Regions from separate parts of the Neorhizobium puerariae genome, predicted to be linked through region 1. Evidence: riboswitches for the same ligand, from Rfam matches in the RefSeq annotation. Region 1 holds a riboswitch; each other region holds the start of a gene.
The links. Region 1 has a riboswitch for cobalamin ahead of ACFFP0_RS07045 (ABC transporter substrate-binding protein). Riboswitches for the same ligand answer to the same signal wherever they lie in the genome.
Positions count from the first base shown of each region.

Region 2: linked by a shared signal. The riboswitch ahead of ACFFP0_RS16090 (aromatic ring-hydroxylating oxygenase subunit alpha) and the one ahead of ACFFP0_RS07045 (ABC transporter substrate-binding protein) in region 1 are both predicted to bind cobalamin.
Region 3: linked by a shared signal. The riboswitch ahead of ACFFP0_RS31885 (DUF1636 family protein) and the one ahead of ACFFP0_RS07045 (ABC transporter substrate-binding protein) in region 1 are both predicted to bind cobalamin.

Region 1 is NZ_JBHMAA010000008.1:354,004-357,271, reverse strand. It holds gene ACFFP0_RS07055 (ABC transporter ATP-binding protein) at 1-267, shown strand, start outside; gene ACFFP0_RS07050 (Gfo/Idh/MocA family protein) at 269-1,561, shown strand; cobalamin riboswitch at 1,725-1,922, shown strand; gene ACFFP0_RS07045 (ABC transporter substrate-binding protein) at 2,065-3,066, shown strand; gene ACFFP0_RS07040 (FecCD family ABC transporter permease) at 3,099-3,268, shown strand, end outside.
Region 2 is NZ_JBHMAA010000017.1:85,870-89,137, reverse strand. It holds gene ACFFP0_RS16100 (L-threonylcarbamoyladenylate synthase) at 1-529, opposite strand, end outside; gene ACFFP0_RS16095 (DUF6656 family protein) at 662-1,279, opposite strand; cobalamin riboswitch at 1,437-1,650, shown strand; gene ACFFP0_RS16090 (aromatic ring-hydroxylating oxygenase subunit alpha) at 1,759-3,003, shown strand; gene ACFFP0_RS16085 (BA14K family protein) at 3,123-3,268, shown strand, end outside.
Region 3 is NZ_JBHMAA010000077.1:178,875-182,142, reverse strand. It holds gene cobO (cob(I)yrinic acid a,c-diamide adenosyltransferase) at 1-522, opposite strand, end outside; gene ACFFP0_RS31895 (CbtA family protein) at 519-1,283, opposite strand; gene ACFFP0_RS31890 (CbtB domain-containing protein) at 1,296-1,472, opposite strand; cobalamin riboswitch at 1,510-1,707, opposite strand; cobalamin riboswitch at 1,801-2,009, shown strand; gene ACFFP0_RS31885 (DUF1636 family protein) at 2,117-2,515, shown strand; gene cobW (cobalamin biosynthesis protein CobW) at 2,512-3,268, shown strand, end outside.

The sequences.
Region 1 (3,268 bases):
ACGATCTGTGTCCGGCCCGAAGCGGTCAAGGTGGGGGCGGGCGACATCACCGCCGAGGGCACCGTGAAACTGGTCGAATATCTCGGAAGCGAAACGCTGGTCTATATCGGCCTGCCATCGGGCCAGACGCTGCTCCTGCACGGCCCCGTCATGGACCGGCCCCGGCAGGGCCAGAGGATTACGGTCGGGATCGATCTTGCCGACATGCATTTCTTCGATGCAAACGGCGAGCGGGTGGAGCCTGTCGTCTTGAGGGAGACCGCCTGAGATGAAAGTCGCCATCGTGGGCTGCGGCTCCCGGCACCAGATGTTCCGCGATGCGATCACCGGCCCGTTTTCCGACCGGCACGAACTCGTGGCGCTCTGCGACAGCAATCCCAAACGGCTTGCCTTGTCGGCGGAGGCCGTGCCGCGGCGCAATGGCAACGGGGTGGCGACCTATCTCGCCGGGGACTTCGACCGTCTGCTGGCCGAGCAGGCGCCCGACGCCGTCATCGTTTCGACGCCGGACCATCTGCATGGCGATTATATCGTGCGGGCGCTGGAGGCGGGCAGCGACGTGATCTGCGAAAAGCCGCTGACCATCGACCTTGAGACGCTCAAGCGCATCACCGACGCGCAGGCGCGGACGGGCCGCAGGGTCACGGTGACCTTCAACTACCGTTATTCTCCGGCCCGCACGCAGGTCTACGACCTGCTGGCCTCCGGCATGATCGGGGACGTGGTGGCGGTCGATTTCCGCTGGTATCTCGATCGGGTGCACGGCGCCGACTATTTCCGCCGCTGGCACCGGCAGAAGGACAATTCCGGCGGCCTGCTCGTCCACAAGTCGACCCATCATTTCGATCTGCTGAACTGGTGGCTGGGCACGCGGCCCGAGGAGGTTTTCGCGTCGGGACGGCGGGCCGTCTACCGGCCGGAGACGGCGGCCGGCATGGGGCTGACGGATTACGGCCCGCGCTGCGCGACCTGCGCGGATGCCGAAAAATGCGACTATCGGCTGGATCTGGAAAGCGACGACAACATTCGCCGTCTCTATCGCGAGGCGGAGGACGAGGACGGCTATTTCCGCGACCGGTGCGTCTTCGATCCGTCGATCGGCATCGAGGATACGATGCAGGTCCACATCCGCTACGCCAGCGGCGTCAGCGCCAATTACACCCTCACCGCCTATGCTCCCTGGGAGGGGCTGGAGGTGGAGTTCCACGGCACCCGGGGGACGCTCCGCCACAGGCATGTCGAGAAGCACGGCATCCTCGGCGGCAAGGGATCGCTGGCGGACGTCGAGTGCATGTCGACCACCCTGCATCTTGCCGGCGAGGAGCCGCGCGAGATCGACGTTGCCACGGGCAAGGGCGCCCACGGCGGTGCGGACCCGGTCATGCTCGGCTACATCCTTGCGCCGGACAGCATGCCCGGGGAAACGCGCGGGCGTGCCTCCGATCACGTCGCCGGCGGCTGGTCGATCCTGACCGGGATAGCCGCGAACGAGGCGATCGCCACCCGCGGCGTCGTCAGCATTCCGGCGATGCTGGCCAGGCACGGGATCAGGCTGGGCTGACGCGACATTCGAAGCTGTGGAGAATGAGGCGTCCGGGTTCGCGGATGCCGCTGTCTGCATTCCCGTTTCGTCCTTTCATCGATGAGCCGTCGCGACCGGGAACAAGGTTGGGATTTGTGCGGTCGCAATGCCTGCGGCGGCTGGACAAGTTCCCGCAGGTTCCGTATCAACGACGCGCTACGGTTCTGCATTCGCAGATGAAAAGGGAACGCGGTGAGGTCTTCGGGCCGATTCCGCGACTGCCCTCGCAACTGTAAGCGGCGAGCCTTTCATCAAGGCCACTGATCTCGACGGGATCGGGAAGGGGATGAAAGGCGCCGGAGCCGCAAGTCAGGAGACCTGCCGTGGCGAGACCAGTGATTACCGGACGAGGTGTTCCGGCAGGGAGACTATTGTGACGTCAGCGATCTTGTCGCTCGCCATCCTGATGCAAGCCATGTGCACGGCCTTGCACAGTCCTGCCTTTCATCCCGGCATCGCCGTATTTTTCGAAAGGACAGGACATGAAACCCGGCTTGCTTGCAGCCCTCTTCGCCACTCTTCCGTTCGCGGCCCTGGCTGCGCCGACGAGCTATCCGCTGACGCTTGAAAACTGCGGCACCGAACTCCGCGTCGAGAAGGCGCCGCAACGGGCCGTCGGGCTTGGCCAGAACAGCACCGAGATCATGCTGATGCTCGGCCTTGCCGACCGCATGGCCGGCAGCGCCGTCTGGGTCTCGCCGGTCCTGCCCGAGCTTGCGGCGGAAAACGACCGGGTTCACCGCATCGCCGACAACACGCCGAATTTCGAAGCGGTCGTCGCACGCGAGCCGGACTTCATCGCCGCGCAATTCCTGACGTCCGTCGGTCCGCAGGGGCGGGTCGGCACCCGCCGGCAGTTCGCCGATCTCGGCGTGCCGAGCTACATCTCCCCGACCGACTGCGTGGTGACCGATAACACGCGCTCGGACGGCACCCGCAAGCAGATGCTGACGATGGACCTCCTCTACCAGGAGATCGATGAACTCTCCCGCATCTTCGACGTCGCGGATCGCGGCGAGGCGCTGATCGCTCAGCTGAAGACCCGTGAAGAGGCCGTCAGAAGGCGCGTCGCGGACCGGGCGGACGATGTGGGCCTCGTCTACTGGTTCTCGTCGGCGGATGTCGCGGGCGATGCCTGGGTCGCCGGGAAGAACGGCGCTTCCGGTTACATCACCAAGGTTCTCGGCGCCCGCAACGTCATCGAATCCGAAGAGGAATGGCCGCTGGTCGGCTGGGAGACGATCGCCGCCCGAGACCCCGCCGTCATCGTCATCGGCACCATGGACCGCCGCACCCAGGGGGCGGACGATCCGGCCGTGAAGAAGAGGTTTCTCGCTACGGACCCGGTTGTCGGCAAGCTGGACGCCGTCGAGAAGGGACGGATCGTCGAGATGGACGCCCAGGCGATGAACCCGACGATCCGGACGATCACCGGCCTGGAAATCGTCGCGGACGCCCTTGAGCGCTTCGGATTGCTGAAGTGAGACGATCGCGCTTTGGAGCATGGACGGCCGGCATCGCGGGCGTTTGCCTCGTATTCTCCGCCCTCTTCGTCGCAATCGCCGCTGGCGTGGCGATCGGCGAGATGACCATTCCGATGGAAACGACGATCGGGGCGGTGACCAACCGCCTCGGCCTGACGGATATCGCGCTGCCGCGCATCCAGGAAGCGGTCATCTGGGACTA
Region 2 (3,268 bases), on a different contig from region 1:
CCGGTGCCGCGCCGCCGTCAATGACGAGTTTCAGCTTGTCGCCCAGATCCTCGGCCACATGGCGGGCGCTCGTCGGGCTGATCCTGCCGGACGTGTTGGCGCTCGGAGCCGCCAGCGGCTTTCCGAAGGCGCGGATCAGCTCGGCGGCAAATCCCTTCGGCAGGCGGATGCCGACGGTGTCGAGACCGGCCGTCGCGAGCGAATGTATGCCGCCTTCCGCCTTGAGGGGCAGGATCAGGGTCAACGGCCCGGGCCAGAAGGTTTCGGCAAGTTTTCGCGAGACCGGATCGAAGGTCGCATGGCGCTCGGCCATGGCGAGGTCGGCCATATGGCAGATCAGCGGATTGAAGCGCGGCCGGCCCTTGGTCTCGTAGATGCGGGTGATGGCCGCCGGATTGGTGGCGTCCGCCGCGAGCCCGTAGACCGTCTCGGTCGGGATCGCCACGGGAAAGCCGTCCGCCAGCACGGCGCAGGCCCGCTGGAGCGCGCCTTCGTGGTCCTTGGTGATGTCGATGATGTCGGCCGCCATGTATGACCTAAAGCGCCGTACGCCCGAACGGACGTAAAAAGGACGCTCCAACCTTTTTGAATCTACGCGTCGTGCTTTCCGAAAAGCGATTCCGGTTTTCGGAACGATGCTGTAGCGCGGACCGGCTCTGTTTCAAAGTTTTTTGATGATTTCGCGAAGCGCCTCGTTCGAGGCGCCGAGCATCAGTACGTTCTTGATTGCTTCCATGGGGTCGCTGGTCTTGAACAAGAGCCCGTTCTTGCGGATCGAGCGATTGATCCGGAAGGGCTGGCCCGGCTCGCCTTCGACCGCCACGGCGAAGTACATGCGGGAATAGGCGGTGCTGATCCGCTCGAAGAACTTCTCCTCCTCTTCGCTGATGTCCGAGAAGAAGTTGGCAATGTAGAAGGACCAGCTCACCGGCACGCGCCGTGAAAGCAGCGTTCTGGCGGCCGTCACATGGCAATAGCCGAGATGCGGCCTCTGATCGAGCGTGTGATGGGCTATGATTTTCGGGAACTGGATCGAGCGGTGGAAGCCGTTGATGCGCTCGTGGCTCTTTTCGCCGGCCTCTTCGAGGCGTTTGCCGGTGCGCTCCGCGACCTGGGCATGGCTGAGGTAACGGCGTTCCTCCGGCACCCAGATCGGCTTGGGGCGGCCGATGCGGCCTGTCCGCAGGAATTCCGAATGCGCGGCGATCTTCACCTCCGGCGCCACGGGCGGGCTTGGCGGAGGGGCTTCGTAGTAGCGGATCTTCTTCTTGGCCTGCATGATGGAACCGCTCCCATGGATGCCGGGGAATTTTAGAAACTACTTCTTAATGACAGGTTTCCCTTTTGCGAGGCTTGAGAATGCTTTTCCAGGGCCGTCGTCAATGCGGTTGCCGATGTCGCAATGTCGTCTATGCGACACATGCGGCGAATGGTTATATCCGCCTCAGGCTCAAGGTGCCGCCTCGCTAGGGAAGGCGGAGAATTGGGAAGCCGGTCGAAGCCCGGCGCTGCCCCCGCAACGGTGGTGGAGTTCGAAGGTCCGGCGGAAGCCACTGGGAAAGAGCCGCAAAGGCCGCCCGGGAAGGCGCCGGTCCAGTCCCGACGGGACAGCTCCTGAGCCCGGAAACCAGCCTGGAGACCTGGAGAGATTCACCGATCGCGGCGGGCGTTCGGGCAGGGGGCTTTGGGGGCTTAGGCCTGCCGGCTTTCCATGTCCTTCGCGCGCTGCCCAAGGGGCGCATTGGCGAGGAAGGCTAGATGGAAATCCGCAATCAGGTCCTGCGGCAGTTGAAGAACCGCCGCGAAGGCTTCAGTCTCGAACAGGCCTTTTATACCGATCCGCATTATTACAAGCTCGATCTCGAAATGATCTGGTACCGCGACTGGCTGTTCGTCGGCCACGATTGCGAATTGCCGAAGGCAGGCAGCTATTTCACCCTGCAGATCGGCGATTATCCCGTGGTCGTCGTCCGCGGCCGCGACGGGCGGATCAGGGCGCTCCACAATACCTGCCGCCATCGCGGCAGCAGGGTCTGCACCAAGGAGAGCGGCTCGGCGGTTCGCCTCGTCTGTCCCTATCACCAGTGGACCTACGAACTCGACGGCTCGCTGCTGGTGGGGCGGCAGATGGGGGCGGATTTCGACAAGGCGCAATACGGATTGAAGAAAGTCCATTGCGAGAGCGTCGCCGGTTACATCTTCATCTGTCTGGCCCAGGAGGCGCCGGATTTCGCCCCGGTTCGCGCCGCGATCGAGCCTTACATGGCGCCGCATCGCCTGTCGGAGGCCAAGGTCGCCCATCAGTCCACGATCATCGAAAAGGGCAACTGGAAGCTCGTCTGGGAAAACAACCGCGAATGCTACCATTGTGCCGGAAACCATCCGGAACTCTGCCGCACGTTTCCCGAGGCGCCGACCGTCACCGGCGTCGCGGGGGCGATTGACGATCCCGTCATCATCGAGCATTGGCAGCGTTGCGAGGCGGCCAACCTGCCGAGCGAGTTCAGGATCTCGCCGGACGGCCAGTTCCGCGTCGCCCGCATGCCGCTGATCGAAGGGGCGGAAAGCTACACGATGTCCGGCAGGAATGCCGTTGCCCGCCAGCTCTCCGACGACGTGACGATCGACCGGATCGGCACCATGCTGCTCTTCCATTATCCGACCACCTGGAACCACATGCTGGGCGACCACGCCATCTCCTTCCGCGTGACCCCGCTCGGGCCGGAGGAAACGGCGGTCACCACCAAATGGCTGGTCCACAAGGATGCGGTCGAAGGGGTGGACTACCATCTCGAGGAACTGACGCATGTCTGGAACATGACCAACGACCAGGACCGCCGGATCGTCGAGGAGAACGCCTTCGGCATCCGCTCTCCGGCCTACGAGCCGGGACCCTATTCGGCGGTTCACGAGGGCGGCGTCATGCAGTTCGTCGAATGGTATTCGAACTTCATGGTCAACCGCCTGCAGGGCGACCAGGCCAAGCTCTCTATCGTCGCCTGACGGAGAGGGGGCCGGGGCCGCTCGCTTATTCGTGATCGGCCCTGGAACATGCCCGGTAGGAACGAAGTCCTGCGATCCGCGTTGTTCCCAAAATCAGTCTGGAACAAGGAAACACCAGGATGAATACCCTTCGCTTGCGGTTCACCGCGGTCGCAGTCGCCATCGCCTCGACACTCGCCGGCCTTGCGCCCGCCCAGGCCTTTCCGCTTCCCTCGGCTCCCGGCATTTCCGCGGCAAGCCCCGTGACGGAGGTCCAGTACCGGGA
Region 3 (3,268 bases), on a different contig from region 1:
CGCCGGCTTGGCATTGCGGCCGGTCACGACCACATGCAGGTCCGGCCTGCGGGCCTGAAGCGCGGCGATCACCTTGTCCAGGTCGAGATAGTCGTAGCGCAGCGCGATGTTGAGCTCGTCGAGGATGACGAGCCCGATCGTCTCGTCCGCCATCAGGTCGAGCGCCTTTTCCCAGGCTTTTTCGGCGGCCGCGATGTCGCGCTGCAGGTCCTGGGTTTCCCAGGTGAAACCTTCGCCCATCGTATGCCACACGACACGGTCGCCGAAGGTGGCCAGTGCGGGCTGCTCGCCGGTCGACCAGGCACCCTTGATGAACTGCACGACGCCGACACGGCGATTGTTGCCGAGCATGCGCAGCGCCAGACCGAAAGCGGCGGTGGACTTGCCTTTGCCGGGACCGGTATGGACGATGAGAAGACCCTTTTCGAGGGTCTTCCCGGCCACTTCCGCATCCTGAACCGCCTTGCGGTTCGCCATCTTGGCGCGATGGCGTTCGGCGGATGTTTCGTCGATCTCCTTCACCGCGAAGCCAGCTCCGTGGAAGAACGCACGGCAACATCCTCGCCGGCGCGAAATCTTTCGCGGATCACGCCGGCAAGCGTGCCCAGCGCCGCCCAGAAAACCAGGTTCGTGGCATAGACCGCATTGACGAAGCGGGCGTGCAGTTCGATCGGCACGGCCGTTTCATGGCTTGGCGGCAGCGGCGCGCCGACAAGATGCGGCGCGATCAGCAGAACGATCGCCAGCGCCGCCAGCACGGCCGAGCGCGTGTAGGCAAGCAGGCCGAGGCCGGCGGCCGTGCAGACGGCTGTCGAAACCCACCAGATCTGGCGAGGACCGAGTTCCGCCGCCGGCATGCCCGGCAGTTCGGGCGGCAGCCCGAGGCCGGGGGCAAGGCTGACGGTAAGGAAACCCGCGATGCCGAACAGCAGGCCGCCGCGCCATCCTCCGAAACCGCCCAGCGCTTCCGCACCCGCGATCATCACGAGGCCGAAACCGATGGCGGCCAGCACGTCCGCGGCCGCGGTGTAGATGAAACGCTCGAAACCGTCCGCCGGCATCCACGCTTCCTCGTCGTGATGATGGTCCGCAGCGGCCGGCGCCGTTGCACCGGCAGCCGGCGCAGCCTCGTGGCTGTGGCCGGCTTCGGGAGCGGCGTTTTCATAGGTCTCCGCCTGCAGGATCAGCGGGACGGTGGAGAAGCTCTGCATCACGGTCAGCAGCAATCCGGACAACAGCCCGGCGATCACCGCCGCAAAGACGATGTTACGAAACAACGACATGGGAAACTCCCCTTAGTGGCAGGGGAATGCGAAGGAATGGCGCGAATCGTGCGCGGCGTTATGCACGACTTCCATATGCGAGAAGCCGACGAAGCCGACGACGAAAAGGCCCAGCAGCGCCGTCATGCTGAGGGGAATGATCTTCGAGGTGGAAACGCTGACTGCGGTGGCAGCAGATTTCGTAACCATGGTTATGTCCTTTCACCCTCCACCCGAGGGTCGTTCAAGTTTCCAGTCGCCTCTGGCAGGTCTCCTGGCTCGCGGATCAGGCGCCCTCGCCCGCCTTCCCGGATCGCTCCAGTGGCATGATGGACGAAGACTTTCCGCTTACAGTTGCGGGGGCAGCCGCGGGCTGGACGGCAGGAGCCGTCGCACCGCATTCCCTCTCAAGGCCCGTTCGGGCACCGTAGGCAGGGTCACTATAGACGAATTTGCCGCACGGGCAATCGCCTTTGCGACGCCTACCGTCTCCCCCGCCGTCTCCCCACTGTCTCCATTGACACGGGCCTGCGACCGGGCGTAGTTGAAGAAAGACGGTCCTTTTCCGGCAACGGAAGGGGCTAAGAGAGAATGCGGTGCGATCCTTCTATCCGGATCAATGCCGCGGCTGCCCCCGCAACTGTAGGCGGCGAGCCATCTGCCGAAAAGCCACTGGAGCGATCCGGGAAGGCAGGCAAATGGCGGCGACCCGCGAGCCAGGAGACCTGCCGTTTGGACAACAAGGCTCGCCGGGCGGGGTGCTCCGGAGAGGTTCGCTCATTCACCGCAGGCGGCTTGCCCCTCCTGTTCCGCGCCCCGATCTTGAGATATCCCGGCGGTAACGCGGCCAGACGATGAGTGACGAGCACAGGAACGATCCCGATATCGACGTGACGATCTTCGTCTGCACGAATTGCCGCGACGAAACGGATGGCGACGTGCGTCCGGGCGTGGCGATGATCGAGGCGCTGAAGGCTGCGGCAGCCGGCAGGCCACTTGCCGTCAGGCCCGTCACCTGCCTCGCCAATTGCGAGAAGAGCCCGAGCGCGGCCTTCAACCACCGTTCCGGCTGGTCCTATGTGTTCGGCCATCTGTCGCTTGAAAACGTCGAGGATATCGTCGCCGGCGCGATGATGCTCGCCGGCGACGAGCGCGGTTTCCTTCCTCTTCGCGGCCGTCCCGCCTGCCTGCGCGGCAAGGGCATGACGGCCCGCATTCCCCCCTTCCATCATCACGAGGACATGCCATCATGACCGTCTCTTTCGGCCGCGTTCCCTGCACCGTCGTCACCGGGTTCCTGGGCGCCGGCAAGACAACGCTGATCCGCAACCTGATCGAGAAGCTGGACGGCAAACGGCTGGCGATCATCGTCAACGAATTCGGCGATGTCGGCATCGACGGCGAGGTGCTGAAGGGCTGCGGCATCGAGAGTTGCCCGGAAGACAACATCATCGAGCTCGCCAACGGCTGCATCTGCTGCACCGTGGCCGACGATTTCGTGCCGGCGATCGACCAGATCCTGTCCCGCGAACCGCGCGTCGACCATATCCTCATCGAAACCTCCGGCCTTGCGCTGCCGAAACCGCTCGTCCAGGCCTTCCAGTGGCCGGATGTGAAGGCGCGCGTGACCGTGGACGGCGTGGTGGCGGTGGTGGACGGCGTCGCGCTGGCCGAGGGCCGGGTCGCCGACGACCACGACGCCCTGGAAGCCCAGCGCGAGGCCGACGGTTCGATCGATCATGACGATCCGGTCGAGGAAGTGTTCGAGGATCAGGTCGCCTGCGCCGACATGATCGTGCTGACCAAGACCGATCTTCTCGACCAGGCTTCGCTCGCCGCCGCCAAGGGCCGCGTTCAGGCGCATCTGCCGCGGGCGGTGAAAATCGTGCCTGCCGCAAACGGCGCAATCGATCCGGGCGTGCTGATCGGCCTCGGCCTCGCCGTCGAGGACGACATCGAGAACCGCAAGACCCATCACGACGACGAGCTGGACCACGACCACGACG